2 regions of the Paenibacillus sp. FSL R7-0189 genome follow, and region 2 is predicted to be linked to the other one. Evidence: riboswitches for the same ligand, from Rfam matches in the RefSeq annotation. Region 2 holds a riboswitch; the other holds the start of a gene.

Region 1 (7,512 bases), 490 kb from region 2:
TGACCCTGAATCTGCCTAAAGGATATATTACAGCTTTGGTAGGTCAGAATGGATCCGGCAAAAGTACGCTGCTGAATTTGCTGATGCAGCTGACTAATCCAGAGGAAGGCGAGATATATTGGTTCGAGAACAGGTATGATAGCGGGTTGTCTCTGGAGCTTCGCCAGACCATGGCCTATGTTCCTGAAACGTCAATTACTGAGGAGAACCACTGGAATGCAGAGGAAGCAGCTCGATTTCGGAAGTATTGGTATCCCAATTGGGACGATCAGTATTTTCACGAGCTGATGGATCGCTTTGAGATTCCGTATCATATAAGACTTTCGAAGATGTCTAAAGGGGAGCGCAGGAAATTCGAAATTGCTGCAGCACTTGCGGCACGGCCAAGTCTGCTGCTATTGGATGAACCTTCATCGGGTCTTGATCCTTTTGCCTGGAAGATTATGATCGAGACACTTCGTAAATATATGGATGAGCACAACGCAACGATTATCATCTCCACACACATTGTGGATGAGGTGCGACGGCTGGCAGATTATATCGTCCTTATGCATCGGGGTGAACTGCTGGGCATGGCTGAAAAAGACAGTCTGTTCGGTGCTTGGACCGAGGTTTGGGTGAATGCTGCGGATGAAGAGGAGCTTGCGGAGTTATCGGCTGAGTTGCCAGGAGGCTTGCACTTTACCATGGATACACCGGGTGTAGCTTCTTTTATCATAGAACAATTTTCTGAAAACGAGAAACGCATTCATGACTTGGGCGTAAAGGTTATCAAGAGCCGCAGTTTGGAGCTGGACGAAATATTAAGTTTATGGACACAGGGTCATCGTCCTATTCTAATTGACCACAAGAGAGGGGACTAGAGAAATGGAAGCCTTAAAGCTGGAAAGTGTAGTTAAGCAATATGGAGAAAAAACCGCAGTAAACGGAATTAACCTAACCGTAGGTAAAGGGGAAATTTACGGATTACTGGGGGCGAACGGCGCGGGGAAAACAACCACGATGCGTATGGTACTCGGCCTAATCTACCCTGATGAGGGCAAGATTTTGTATAACGGGAAGCCTTTCAACAGTGAACTGCAGCAACTTATGGGTTATCTGCCCGAAGAACGTGGACTATATCCTAAGGTGAAGATCAGTGATCAAATCGTTTACTTGGCCCGCCTGCGTGGGATGTCAGCTAGTGATGCAGATAAGAGCTTGCGCTATTGGCTGGATCGATTCGAGGTTCCGGATTATTACAATAAAAAAATAGAAGAGCTTTCCAAAGGAAATCAGCAAAAAATGGGCTTTATCGCCGCTGTCGTTCATAAGCCGCAGATTCTGATTCTAGATGAAGCTTTCAGCGGGCTGGACCCAGTAAACGTGGAACTGCTGAAAGATACGGTCAAAGAATTACGTGATTCGGGAACAAGTATCCTCTTCTCTACGCACCGGATGGAGCATGTGGAAGAGCTATGCCGTAACATTACGATTCTCGATCGTTCCAATACGGTCGTTCAAGGGGATATCCGCACGATCAAGAATGGCTACCCGCGGGAAGAAGTATTGCTGCGTACAGCTAATGAGGTAAAAGGTCTGGAGTCCATCGCAGGTGTTACAGCAGTTAAACGGCTGGAGCGTGGGTATCTGTTATCGATCAGTGAGATCGGTGCAGCACAGCGTATTTTACAGCAGGCGATAGCACAGGGTGAAGTGGAGCATTTTGAAATCAAGGAACCTACGTTAAACCAAATCTTTATCAGAGCGGTGGGTGAATCTAATGAATAAGATGGGGACAATTATCGGCTTTACCTTTAAAAATAAAGTTAGAACGAAATCATTTATGATTACTACTTTGATTCTAGTATTATTGCTCAGCATAGGGATGAATCTTCCCTATATCATCGATCAGTTTAAGGGTGATTCGGCCAAAAGTGAAGTTACTCAAATTGCTGTGATTGCTGAAGAGGGAAATCAGGTTGCAGAATTGTTGAAGGCTTATACTGCGCCAGAGGGCATGCCGCAGGCTAAGATAGTACAATATGCTTCTGCGGAGGATGCCGAGTTAAAGAAAGCATTAGATGAAGAGACAGTAGAAGGTTATGTTACTTTTGCGGAACCTACTGGCGAAGGGCTTCCACCCGTTACTTATCATAGTAACGATGGGGAACTAAACGGAGATGTTCAAGTTTATCTTCAAAATGCACTTCAGCAAGCAAACACACAATATATCGTTGGTGACAAGCTGACCTCTGAACAGATTGCTGCAATGTCAACACCAGTGCAGATTACTACACAACAGCTTAACGCAGGCGGTGGCAGTGAAAGCTCTCAGGAGGACACTCCGGCCATTAACTACATTATCGTATATGCCATGCTTATGTTGTTCTTTATGTCCATTATGATGACAGGCAACATGATTGCCGCTGAGATAACTTCTGAGAAAAGCTCGCGGATTATGGAGATTCTGATTACAAGTGCCTCACCTCTAGCGCAAATGTTCGGTAAAGTTATCGGTGTTTTCCTAGTAGGAATATTGCAAATTGGGATCTTTGTCGCAGCGATCGTTGTCAATTTGACGCTCCCGCATAATGCGACTGTATTGGCTGATTTTGATCTCGATTTAGGCCAGCTCAATATTAACTTGCTGCTCTATGGATTTGTCTTGTACGTATTAGGTTACTTCCTCTATGCCTTGATGTATGCGGCTGTGGGTTCGATTGTCAGCCGTACGGAGGATCTCGGTCAGGCGGTAATGCCAATCATGATGTTAGGCTTCGTAGCGTTCTATGTTCCACTGTTCAGTATCTCCAATGCAGATACTCTAGTGGTTAAGATAGCGAGTTATGTGCCTTTCACCTCACCATTGACGATGCTGCTCCGAATTGGTGTCGGCGAGGTGGCGATCTGGCAAGTCATTGTATCGCTGCTGATCCTGCTTGTGACTACCTTCATCTTCGGATGGCTGGCAGCCAAGATCTATCGTACCGGCGTACTGATGTACGGCAAACGCCCAAGTATTAAAGAAATCAGAAAAGCAATGAAAGCTTACAAGATCTAAGATGACCTCATATAACTTTTAAGGAGTGCTAATGATGTCTACAAGCGAACAATATACCATTATGCTTTTAATGAGTTCGGTATCGCTGGCTACGGTTAGTAGAATGCTTCCGGATGGCTCCACTTTTATGGATTTCGTTCAAGGCGTATTGACTGGTGTTGCTATAGTGGGGATGTTGGCAGGATTGTGGATGTACGGTAAGGCGCGTAAGAGTAAAGCGTAATAGTAGGCACTGAATTTTCGGGGGTATCCTAACAGCCATTTATGGTTGCTGGGATATCCCCGTTTTTGAGTTGGCAATCTCTTTGTATACGAGCTGATATAGCTAACGGATCCAGCAGCACTTAAATGCAGCAATCATCGAGATTTAGCAAGATATCGGACATTATAGTCGCTATTGGCATGAAAAAGGGTGAATTAGTAGCTCTTTTAACCAAATAGTTGCACTGGAGTCCGATACTATGCTCAAAAGGCGATAAACGTGCAAGTAACGTCATCTGGGTCCGTAAGCCTTGCCTTGGTGGAAGATGATTAGGGCCTGCTTGAAGACGATCCGAGACGCTCATCGCTCGGGATTTCTACTGGAGTCCGAACGCCGGCCAAATTTGAGGAAAAGCTTCAATTAAAGGCTCCTGAGTCCGTTAGATGCTTCATGCGCTTAAAGATCGTCTGAATTCTAGTCAGTGACTAAATTATAGAAAGATTTGCGCTCGTTCGTATATCCGCTTGGTCGGTCATCTGCTCCCGTACAGCTCTAAGCTGTGCTTTCAGTGCAGGAACACTTTTTTGCAGAATAATGCTTATTTGAGAAAGAGGCAGCTTTAAGCCGTACCACAATACCTTCACAAGCTGTTCCTCCCAAGGTAATCCCTTAGCCGATAGAAGAGAGCGCCGGGCAAAAGAATCAGCACACTGGCGAATACAAGTGCGGTAAGCGTGGATAGAGAATAACTGAGGGTCGAAGTTATCCTGACGATATATTTTATGAAGCTCTGTGAAGGTGCGGATAGTAACCTTGTCTGCCTCATTAGATTGTTCTAATAACATGGAACTGAGTACGTAGACTTCATTAGTATACTTTTGAACACACTCTGCAAATTTAGCACTGTAGGTGGACACGGGAGGTAAGGGGTCAGGCATGGTGAACACGATCCTTTCAGAATGAGAGATTTGCTTGAATCTATAATATAGAAAAGTAAGAGATGGATTTATTGATAAGATCGGCGGTGTCTGGTTCCGGGCAACTGTGTTTCTGCTGGGAGGCAGTGGAAAAAGCTTTGGAAGGTTTGTAGTAGAGCCGTTCACTTCTGGAATTGCTCCCCCCAGCTGCAACACTGTACAGACGCCCTTGCTGAATATGCCCAGCCAAGGATTTACCCTGGAGCTTGGCCTTTAAATCCTGCAAAGCACCCTGAACTAGCTCAAGCTTAACCTGCTCCCAATCTGAACCTTCGCGGCGGACCTTATCCAGCGCTTCCTCAAGACGGCAATGACAGATAGCCCGTAAAAAAGAACTCCATTTAATGAGATCGAAATTTTTGGTGTTGGCAGAGATTAGACAAGCCCCCCAACTGCAACCTCCCTTACAGGTGAGCTTCAGAATACCATAACGGCAGCCTTCAGCCCCTTCCATTCCATAGTGAATAGGCTCGGGTTCATCCAATACAAATACTTCAATGCGGGATAGTCTGCGCTGGTCCATAGTAGGGTTCCTCCTTAGATTTCCAAAAGCTTTAAGTCTACATGATGAGTGACACTAGCCTTTTCTACACAAGCGAGCATTTCCATTTTATTCTCACAGACTGCGGTATGCTCTAGCCATAGTCGGAACTTCTCTTTCCGTATAACAGATAGATGTAAGGGAAAGGTGCTGCGGGATCTCAAGACATACCAACCGGCGCTTACATCTTTCCAAGGCTCCTTGAAGGCTGTAAACCACGGGAGTTTTTGATGCGATGACCAATCCTGCTGCTGTTGTTGTTCTCGAATTTTTTTATATATTTCATATACAATCTTAGAGTCTAAACAGTCTTTACAAGAAGAAGGTGTACTGAATTGGCGAAGGGCTTGGATCTGGTTCTGGCCAAATGCATAACCTACAATGTACCTGTGATTATTTTCTTCGAACCACAAGGCCCCGAAACAAACGTAATTTAGACTTATCGGCTCAAGCAGCCCTTGATGTATCCCTAAATAATAGTGCTTCAAAACATTCACCCCATCCAGCGTGCTATCACCTAATAGGCTCAGGTAACGCAAAAACCGCAGCAAGAGGAGGACCTCTGCTGCGGTTTTGGATTACAGGCAGATATACCTGGGCCAAAGCGTGGCGGATCAAGGGTCTCTCTCTTTACGCTTACGAGGTTAGCTGTCGGATTCGGACGGTGAGAGTCGCCCTACCTATTGAGACTTACGCAGTCTCCTTTGGATTCACCCCAAGTAGGCCAGGTGGCCTGATGGTTCCCCCGTTCCCTGCGAATGCAGGAACTCAGCGTTGATTGTTTTTCATGAATTAGATTCAACCCGAATCATACTCTTTTCAAGATTTTCTGTAAAAAACGGAAAATGTTCTTTTAGAGCGATTTTAACCATATCCTGCCGACTACGACTGAAAAACGAGGTAAATAGGTATTTATGGCGTGTTATCGCGCCTCTTTCTCGCTCAACCTCTGCTTCTTGCGTTTCAACCTATAAAGGGAATTTGCAGTATTTTCACCCTAAAAAGGTGAATAAAATCACATGGGTTATAGATAGCGATTAAACGCTCGAAACTCGAGTAAACAAGAGATATAGAGAGATTAGATATCAAGTAAGCGCTATCTAATGGGAAAATAGTTTTTAATTTGCATTATTTTGGCATCATTCAGGTTTTACAAGTCTTCGTGCATAAGAGTATGATTACTCCTGTTTCAACGACAATCGAATATTTGATCCGCTTAATTTCCGATAAGGAAAGCGGGGGAACCAACAATCGGCAGCCGATGTGAGAGTCGGAAGCTGATTATGGGGTGAATCCTGTAGAGGGTGCGAGTGAGTTCGCATCTATACAGGTAGGGCGACTCTCACCGCCCGAATCCGACAGCTAACCTCGTAAGCGTATGGAGAGAGGATGAGTGCAATGTGACCGCTAGCGAGCCACAGAGGAGATCCTTTGTGGCTTTTTGCTGTGCTCTTAGAAGCAAAGCATTTATGGAGGCCTCCCCCAAGAGGTCGCTAAATTCATCATTAGCGGTATTTGTAAGGCAGCGTCTAATGACGTGACACAACCGAGCTTTAGGTTGTGCCCGAAAATGACGATAGGTCAACATCCTTTCGGAGATTTTCGTTGCCTCCTTGTTGTAAATGAGCAGGAGGAGAAAAAAGAGATGACGGATCAGAATGAATATGTGCTTGTATGTGCGCCTACAAAGGCGGGAGAACATTTCATTAAACTTCTGAAGTTCAGGGGTATTAAGATGGCGGGATTAACCAACAATCTGGCTGAGAAGGCTTTACTAGAGGAGCTCGGAATCGAGCAGGTTATTCTAGTGGATACCCGCCATCAGAGCACTTGGTTTCGCCCATCGTTCCCGGTAGGCAGGGTATATCTGTTTGAGAGCAGCTTTCCGCTTTGCTGCCGCTATATTCAGATGTGCCGTACCTGGACGACACAGCCAATTTTTGTGATTACAAGTTCTATAAATCCTAGATTGGTCTATAAAAGACTTGGTGCGAGCTATGTAATCTATTCCCATAGTGGTGATGCTGATTTTCTAATCGATAGATCACCTCATCAAGGATAATGGAAGGAGTGCGGAAGATATGATGGATCTGTATATGGTGGCTTCGTTAGCTGTAATTTACGGGTTATTTTATGGCTTTATGCGCTGGTGCGCAGGTGTAGTTGAGGATACGGGGAGGGATAAGCTGTGATTCTAGTAATCGCTGTTACCCTACTGTTGTTTATATATCTGGTTTACGCGTTGATTCATCCTGAGAAATTTTAAGGAGGGGCATTCATGGGCATTTTGCAAATAGTCGTCGTAATTGTAATTCTCATCTTGTTGGTCAAGCCGATGGGGACGTATTTATATCATGTATTTTCTAACGAACCGAATCGTACGGATCGCTGGTTTGCAGGCACAGAGAAAGGTATTTATAAGCTGATCGGCCTGAAAAAACGGGACGGAATGTCCTGGAAGAAGTATGCACTCAGCTTTGTTTTAACTAATATCGTACTGGTTGCTTTCAGTTATATTTTTCTAAGATTACAGCGGGGATTGCCGCTGAACCCGAATGGAATTGCCGATATGGAACAGACGCTTTCATTTAATACGGTGATCAGCTTTATGACCAATACGAACCTGCAGCATTATAGCGGGGAGACGGGACTATCGTATTTTTCACAAATGGCAGTCATCACGATGATGATGTTCACGTCTGCAGCGAGCGGATTTTCTGTTGCGGTTGCTTTTGTCAGAGGGATTACA
Region 2 (7,512 bases):
TAATCAAACGTCCGGTAGCCGGCAAGACCGGCACTACGGATACAGATGGCTGGATGGTAGGATTCACCCCGGAGCTATCCACGGCAGTCTGGGTTGGATACGACAAGGGGCGCGACATCGCAACTACCGACGGACGGCGTGCAGCTCCCATTTTCGCCCAATTTACTGAAAAAGCGCTGGAAAATGTCCCTCCAAAAATTTTCCCCATTCCAGATGGAGTGGTCAGCGTATACGTCAATCCGCAATCCGGTAAACTTGCTACAGCAGCATGTCCCGACAAAGAACTGGAAACCTTTATTAGTGGAACTGAGCCCACCGAATACTGCGAATTGCATGGAACTGGCGCCGCTCCTGCTGTCGATGACACACAAAGCAAGGTAGATCCTGCTGAAGAGAATCGTTCCCTATGGAAGAACATTAAACGCTGGTGGTTGAATTAGCCTCTTCATTTATATTGAAGGGGTTTTTCTTTTTTTATAAGTCATATATTGTAGTAACAACAGGATTTCTAAATTCAAATATCACTTGTCGCATAAGGGATGTAACCGTTTTATTTATTATGCTTACCCCATTCTCTTAACTCACAATTACTGCTATAATAGTTATTAGAAACCAAAATATAATGATGTAAATGAGGGACATGGGATGAAGGATACAGGCATGATCCGGAGTTTAGACAGTCTTGGGAGAATTGTGGTTCCCGCAGAAATCCGTATGACGCGTAATATCGACATTGGTGATCCTATCGAATTTTTTGTTTTAGACGAAAAAATCATCGTCCTTAGGAAGTACACCTCGACAGAGTGTACATTTTGCAGAAGCCACGACCATGTCACCTACTATAAAGAGCAGTTTATTTGTAGCAGCTGTCTAAAAGAAATTGTCGATCCTGAACGCATGTCTCAATTGCCAGAGTCACGTGAGGATTTTGTTGTTGAGGCACCAGAGCACAACACCAGCATCCGAAAGTCGAAGACAGAGGAAATGTGCCAACGTCTGGAACAAGCTATTGAAGATCATCCCTATGCCAACCAAAAAGAACTTGCAGAAATCCTCGGGATTAGCCAAGCCAGAGTGAGTCAGCTCAAACGCAAGCTTAGCAGTACAAGCAAATCATAAATTAAAAAAGCTTCGACGCTCCTATTTCCGGAGGTCGAAGCTTTTTTTATATCGGATAACCCTTCTGGAGGCTCCTATACTATTCAGTCAGTGCAGCTTTAAGCTCATCTGAGGATGCATTCCACCATGCTTCATTATGAGAGATCAGAAGGGATTTGAGAGCCGACTTCTCAATGGCTCCAAGCCCTGCCACATCGATCTTGCGTTTAAGAGCTGCATCCAGCTTATTGACATGCTCGGCAAGAATTTTCCATCCGCGGCGCGCTTCTGTATCAATCCACATTTCACAGGCTGTGATTCCACCATAAAATTGAGCTTCCAATGTACGGTCTACCGCTACCCATACCACCCAAACCTGTCTTCCATTCGGTACATCTTCACGATTCATGGAAAATTTAATTCCTTTTTCCACCTTGCTCTTGGCATGCATGGCACCGATATCAATAACCGCCACATCACCATCAATAATGACAGGTGAAACGTTGTTGAGATCTATAGAGCCTGCTCCAAAGCCTTTATGTTTACTTTTAGCGTTCACAATATTTAAGGCAATCTGTTTCTTGCCCTCCGGTTGTATGTTGTCCACGAGTGCACACCCTTCCTCTTACGAATAATTTAATTTTAGCTAATAATGCGGCGATTGCAAACATATACATCCCGTAGATGCTTGTCACGGGAGGAATCACACTATGAAGTCACTGTCATTAAAGTACATCATCTTTGCGACCCTGGCCATCCTCGCGCTGCTGGGAGGAGGAATATGGGCCTTTTCAGGGGATAGCTCAACAGCTTCTGTTACTAGCTTTGCTTCAAAAGAGGCCAAGTCCTCCAGCGGCACAGCGCCTGCAGCCGTACCACAGCAGGTATTGCCTGAGAGCGCACCCGTCCCGGCAGAGGAGGCTTTAAGCCAGCGGGTAGTCGAGTATCACATTGATGTCCAGCTTGTTCCTGACACAGAAACCTTAAAAGCTTCTGAGACAGTAACCTGGACACACCCCGGAGTAAAGCCAGTAAGTGATTTATATTTTCACATGTATCCAAATGCATTCGCCTCATCAGATACCACCTTTATGAAGGAATCCGGGGGGACGCTCAGAGGCGACAGCATGCCTGAGAACGGCTTCGGAAATATGACGCTGACCGATCTGCGCACGACAGAGGGAACTTCGCTAATGCAAAGAGTGCAATATGTTCAACCTGATGACGGCAATATCAACGATAAGACGCTTCTAAAGGTACATCTTCCTCAGCCTGTTAATGGTGGGGAAAGTGTAACACTTAAGCTTCAGTATGAAGTCCAGCTGCCCAAAATCTTTGCTCGCATGGGTGCTTCAGGTAACTTCGTTATGGCTGGGCAATGGTTCCCTAAGCTTAGTGTATACGAGCCTAAGGGCACACGCGGAGTTAAAGAAGAAGGCTGGGACCTGCATCAGTATCACGGGACCTCTGAGTTTTACAGTGATTTTGGCATCTTTAATGTAACGATTGCCGTTCCTTCCAACTATACGGTGGCTGCGACCGGATTTCCTGTAAAAAATGCCAAGCTCAAACAAGATCAAAAAATATATCAGTTCTACGCCGATGATGTCCACGACTTCGCTTGGGCTGCATCCCCTGATTTTACAGTAGCAGAGGAAGCTTTCTCTACGCCGGAAGTGCCTGGAGTACGAATTAAGGTGTATCTCGACCCACTGCACAAAGACTTACAAGAGCGTTACCTTCAAGCTGCCAAGGCTGCCCTGACCTACTTCAGCAAATGGTATGGCCCTTATCCCTACTCTACGCTGTCTATTATCGTCCCACCTAAGGAGGGAAACGGCGCTGGAGGAATGGAATATCCTACCCTTATTACAGCCTTTGGGGCCGCAGATTCTTCTCCAGATACCTCACTTGAAAGAACCGTCATTCATGAGATCGGCCATCAATACTTCTACGGTATGGTAGCCAGTAATGAATTCGAAGAGGCTTGGCTGGATGAAAGCTTTACTTCCTATGCCGAAGACAGACTTATGGAACAAGAATACGGTATCAAGTCTAATTTGCCTTTACAGGCCAGCCTGGTGACTATACCTGAGCCGTTAAATCTGGAAACGTGGAAATATGCAGGGGCGGATTCCTATAGCCGAAATGTTTATATCCGCGGCAAGCTTGTACTTAAAGATATCGAACGCCAGGTAGGTACCAAAGCAATGAACAACATCATGTCCTCCTACGCTCGTAAGTTCCGTTTCCAGCATCCCGCTACGTCAGATTTTCAGAAAGTCGTTGAGAAGGTAACCAAAAAATCATGGCAGGCATATTTCGATGATTACATTTATGGTGATGGTGCGCCTGACTTCTCAGTAGATACGATTACTTTTAAAAAAAATAACAGCGGCGATGCTCAAAGCTACGAATCATTAGTGAAGATTTCAAATAAAGGGAGCCATTACGTTGATGTTCCCGTGAAATTCACATTCGCCGACAGCTCTTCGGTGCAGCGGGTCTGGAACGGTGAAGGAGCAGAGACTACGTTTCAATTGTTAAGCGATAAGCCTCTTCTCTCTGCTGAGATTGACCCTGAGCATTCCATCTTATTGGAGAGCAAACATTTAAACAACTTTAGGCTGGCGGAAATAGAGCCCAAGACGCTCTCTCGCTGGACGTTAAGTGTAACTAAACTACTTGAAACCGTGCTCGGAACTCTTGTCTGGTGAGGTGAATGATTGTGAGAACATCGATAACCCGCGGCTGGCAAAGCATGAAGGAGCAATTTTATATTTTAATTCTGCTCTTCATCTACCGACTGCTCTGGGGCTACTTTATGTATGGTTTCATCCGATCTGCTATTATTCCAATTCTACTGCGCTATCCAGATAAAGACGCCGGCGGCAGCGGTATGGGCAGACTGTTGTATTATATCGAGGGACAGTTCAGCTTGAATACTGACCCTGCGATACGCACTTGGTTATGGATGCTTCTAGGACTTGTTGTCTTGCGACTTCTGCTTTCTCCTTTCATAAGGGCAGGATTGCTGCATGAGCTCCACCAGGAGCGAAGGGGAGAGCGCGGACTGTTCTTTTTCCCTGGCATGAAGATCTATGGACTACCTGTCTTAGTCTTTAGCCTAATCGAATGGGTTCTGACCCTGCTGCCGCTTTACTGGCTTGCTCCAAAAATGTACGGGCTGTTCTTATCCTCTTTGTTTAACTACACTTTGTTACTTCATTTAGTACCATACGTATTGGCATGGCTTATATATATTTTTATCGTGCGCCTGTTTCTTCTATATATGCAGTTTGGTTACACCGGCGGTACAGGAATGTTCTCCTCACTGTTCATCTGCTTGCGGTCACTGATTCCTGCTATAGGTGTTTCCATTGTACTTGGTGCGGGAGGCTTGCTCTTACTGCTAGTGTGCGGACTGACGGGTCTGTTCTGTCCCGGCCTGCCGGCACTTATAATACGGCAAATCTCACCACTACCTTCTACGCTCTTAAAAATGTGGGGAATCTCTGCACAATATCATCTATGGTGTAGCAAAGCATTTCCACAATAAATTAACCTTATTTGACATAATAAAAAGGTCCCAATTCCTGTATTCAGGAGCTGGGACTTTTTCTCATTACGGATAACTTAAGAGTATTTGCAAAATCATAAAAGCTCTGTTACAATAAGTCCTGTGCTATTAGTAACAATTTTGTAATCAATTGAAACGATTCCTACATAACTAAATGTATTTATCGTAAGTGTAACTGTCGAAACGTCATTCTCTTGGTGCTTAACACGCCTAATTCCTTTGCACCGGGAAGTGGGGGAACCATATTTTGGGTGAATTGATCTCGCTTTACAGGGATCATAGGGAATCTTCTACCGAACCCTTAAGCTAACCTCGCAGGCCTTGGAAGGAGTACATCTTTTGAAAAGACATAATTTAAGAAAAAAATGCGTCGCTGCGGCGCTAGGACTTGTAATGGCATTATCTATTGGTGGAGGAAGCGCCTTTGCCGACTCTAAGATGGACACTGTAATCTCAAAGACTATTGGAGTTGCCTATAAAACCGGAGGTACAAGCACTGCCGGATTTGATTGCTCTGGATTTACAAAATATGTATTCAAGAATGTGGGTCTTACTTTACCTCGTACATCAAAAGCTCAATATAGCGTTGGAACTGCTGTATCCAAAAGCAATCTGCGTTCTGGTGACCTAGTGTTCTTTAACACACTTGGCAATGGAGTATCCCATGTCGGCATTTATGTTGGAAACGGAAAATTCGCACAATCGTCCTCTTCGCGTGGAGTAACCATCACTTCACTCAGTCAGGCCTACTGGGCCAATCGTTATGTTGGCGCTAAAAGAGTAATGAGTACTTCAGCTTATCAAGCTGTAGCCTTCGATTGAAACCTTCCTCACAACTATAACCTCATAATTACAACTATATGAACCTGAATCTGATTATTCCCGTAATCAAATTCGGGTTTTTCTTTTTTCCATAATATATTTTTACACTATTAGAGCCCAATTGAAACACGTTTATTTGATAAAAATTGCAATTATATTAAAAATTAGGTCATTATTAACGCTTACATATGCCTTTCTACCGTAAAAATGCCAATTTTTCTGCATTAATATGTTAAAAACGATTGCCAAGCGGCTTTCTGTTTGTTACAATTAGCGCAGTGAGATTTTAGTAACATTTTTGTAATCATTAAGTTGTTATTTACAAAGGTTTTGTCATGTATTGATTACAAGCTAATCCTAATCAACAGTATGAGCCGAGTTTCCTAACTATTAGGAAAACGGGGGAACCAACTTTGGGTGAATTGACCTCCATTATATAGAGGGGTCATAGGGGACCTTCAACCGAACCCTTAAGCTAACCTCGTAGGCATTTGGAAGGGGTATACACTTTTGAAGAAGAAGTTAGCAGCAGCAGTACTAAGCTTTTCCATCATCCTCACCATCGGAGCAGGAAGCGCTTTCGCAGATTCCAAAATGGATAAAGTGATTGACAAGGCCATCGGTACTAAATACGTATCCGGCGGTATATCCACTAACGGATTTGATTGCTCCGGATTTACAATGTATGTGTTTGATAAGATTGGCATTAACCTTCCACACCAATCAGGTTCCCAATATCAAATGGGCACAGCAATCTCCCGTGATGATATAAGAGCCGGAGATCTTGTATTCTTCAATACAAGTGGCAAAGGTGTCTCCCATGTCGGCATTTATGTCGGTGAAGGTAAGTTCGCACACGCTTCTACCTCACGCGGTGTTACGATTAGCTCTCTGAGTGATAGCTACTACGTGAAACGCTACGTTGGTGCCAAGCGCATTATGAGCACAGACGCTTACCAATCGGTTGCTGCTGAATCGGAAGACAATGATGATGTTCAATAAGTAACGTACATAGGCTCTTTTCCAAGGTAACTCTTGGAGGAGAGCTTGTTTTTTTGTCTTATTACTTATTTACCCCTCTCATAATTTGTAAAACATTCCTCTCATGTAAAGTTTCTGAGTCGAACCTCCCCCATTTTGTATATAATTAGTAATATAGCAATGTCCTCGTGAAAGGAGATCGTTGACCTTATGATAAATCCCTCGGTAACTTTTCATGTTGTTCCTATGGAGGCAATTCACGGAGAAGCTATTTGTAAGTGGAGCTATACGCCCCCATATAATATTTATGGCTGGATGCCGTGGGAGCAGATGCAGGCTCTTGGCATCGAGTTTGGCGATCCGCAGCTCCGGGAGGAACAATATATCTCCATATTAAATGAACAAGAGGTTTTGTGCGGATTCGCACAGTTGTTCCCGATGGAAGGAGTCGTTCGTTTAGGAGTTGGGATGCGCCCCGATCTATGCGGCCATGGTTTAGGCAAACTATTCGTAGATGCCATCGTCCAGACAGCCTTGAATCGTTATCCTGATCGTGAGATAGATCTGGAAGTCCTGACCTGGAACCAACGCGCCATTCGAACTTATCAAAAATGTGGATTTACGATTACAGATACGTATGAACGCCGCACACCTACAGGAGACAAACCTTTTTATTGCATGGTCTATGACAAATGATATTAAATACCATATATTTCATAAGAATGATTGTATTCTCGTTCATTTTTTTGTCACAAACCCTATGATAACGCTTCACCATAAGCTATAATGTAGGGAGCAGCTTACATAGAAGGGACGAATTGGGATGCAGAAATGGATCATGAGCGGTTTGTTTTTTGCCGCCTGTGCCTTTGCGGTAGTACTCATGTTTACACTTCCGGGTAAAGAAGAGGTAGCTGAAGAAAACAAGCCCACGATGCCGGTAGTTCAACTGGACGCGGCAAAGGCAGAAGCAACCGTGAAAGCCAGCTGTATCACCTGTCACGGCGATCAGCTTCAAGGTGGAGTTGGAC

Evidence for each region. Region 2 has a riboswitch for cyclic di-AMP ahead of MKY63_RS09910 (C40 family peptidase). Riboswitches for the same ligand answer to the same signal wherever they lie in the genome.
Region 1: linked by a shared signal. The riboswitch ahead of MKY63_RS07770 (hypothetical protein) and the one ahead of MKY63_RS09910 (C40 family peptidase) in region 2 are both predicted to bind cyclic di-AMP.

What each region holds. Positions count from the first base shown of each region.
Region 1 is NZ_CP150223.1:1,817,923-1,825,434, reverse strand. Features, by position in the region: gene MKY63_RS07800 (ABC transporter ATP-binding protein) at 1-863, shown strand, start outside; gene MKY63_RS07795 (ATP-binding cassette domain-containing protein) at 868-1,770, shown strand; gene MKY63_RS07790 (ABC transporter permease) at 1,763-3,043, shown strand; gene MKY63_RS07785 (hypothetical protein) at 3,075-3,266, shown strand; gene MKY63_RS07780 (hypothetical protein) at 3,731-4,183, opposite strand; gene MKY63_RS07775 (hypothetical protein) at 4,224-4,745, opposite strand; gene MKY63_RS07770 (hypothetical protein) at 4,760-5,314, opposite strand; cyclic di-AMP (ydaO/yuaA leader) riboswitch at 5,383-5,547, opposite strand; cyclic di-AMP (ydaO/yuaA leader) riboswitch at 5,967-6,156, shown strand; gene MKY63_RS07765 (hypothetical protein) at 6,409-6,825, shown strand; gene kdpA (potassium-transporting ATPase subunit KdpA) at 7,042-7,512, shown strand, end outside.
Region 2 is NZ_CP150223.1:2,305,000-2,312,511, forward strand. Features, by position in the region: gene MKY63_RS09880 (PBP1A family penicillin-binding protein) at 1-440, shown strand, start outside; gene MKY63_RS09885 (AbrB/MazE/SpoVT family DNA-binding domain-containing protein) at 646-1,119, shown strand; gene MKY63_RS09890 (YwhD family protein) at 1,199-1,705, opposite strand; gene MKY63_RS09895 (M1 family metallopeptidase) at 1,809-3,815, shown strand; gene MKY63_RS09900 (hypothetical protein) at 3,827-4,657, shown strand; cyclic di-AMP (ydaO/yuaA leader) riboswitch at 4,876-5,014, shown strand; gene MKY63_RS09905 (C40 family peptidase) at 5,072-5,500, shown strand; cyclic di-AMP (ydaO/yuaA leader) riboswitch at 5,863-6,005, shown strand; gene MKY63_RS09910 (C40 family peptidase) at 6,050-6,502, shown strand; gene MKY63_RS09915 (GNAT family N-acetyltransferase) at 6,692-7,177, shown strand; gene MKY63_RS09920 (cytochrome c) at 7,305-7,512, shown strand, end outside.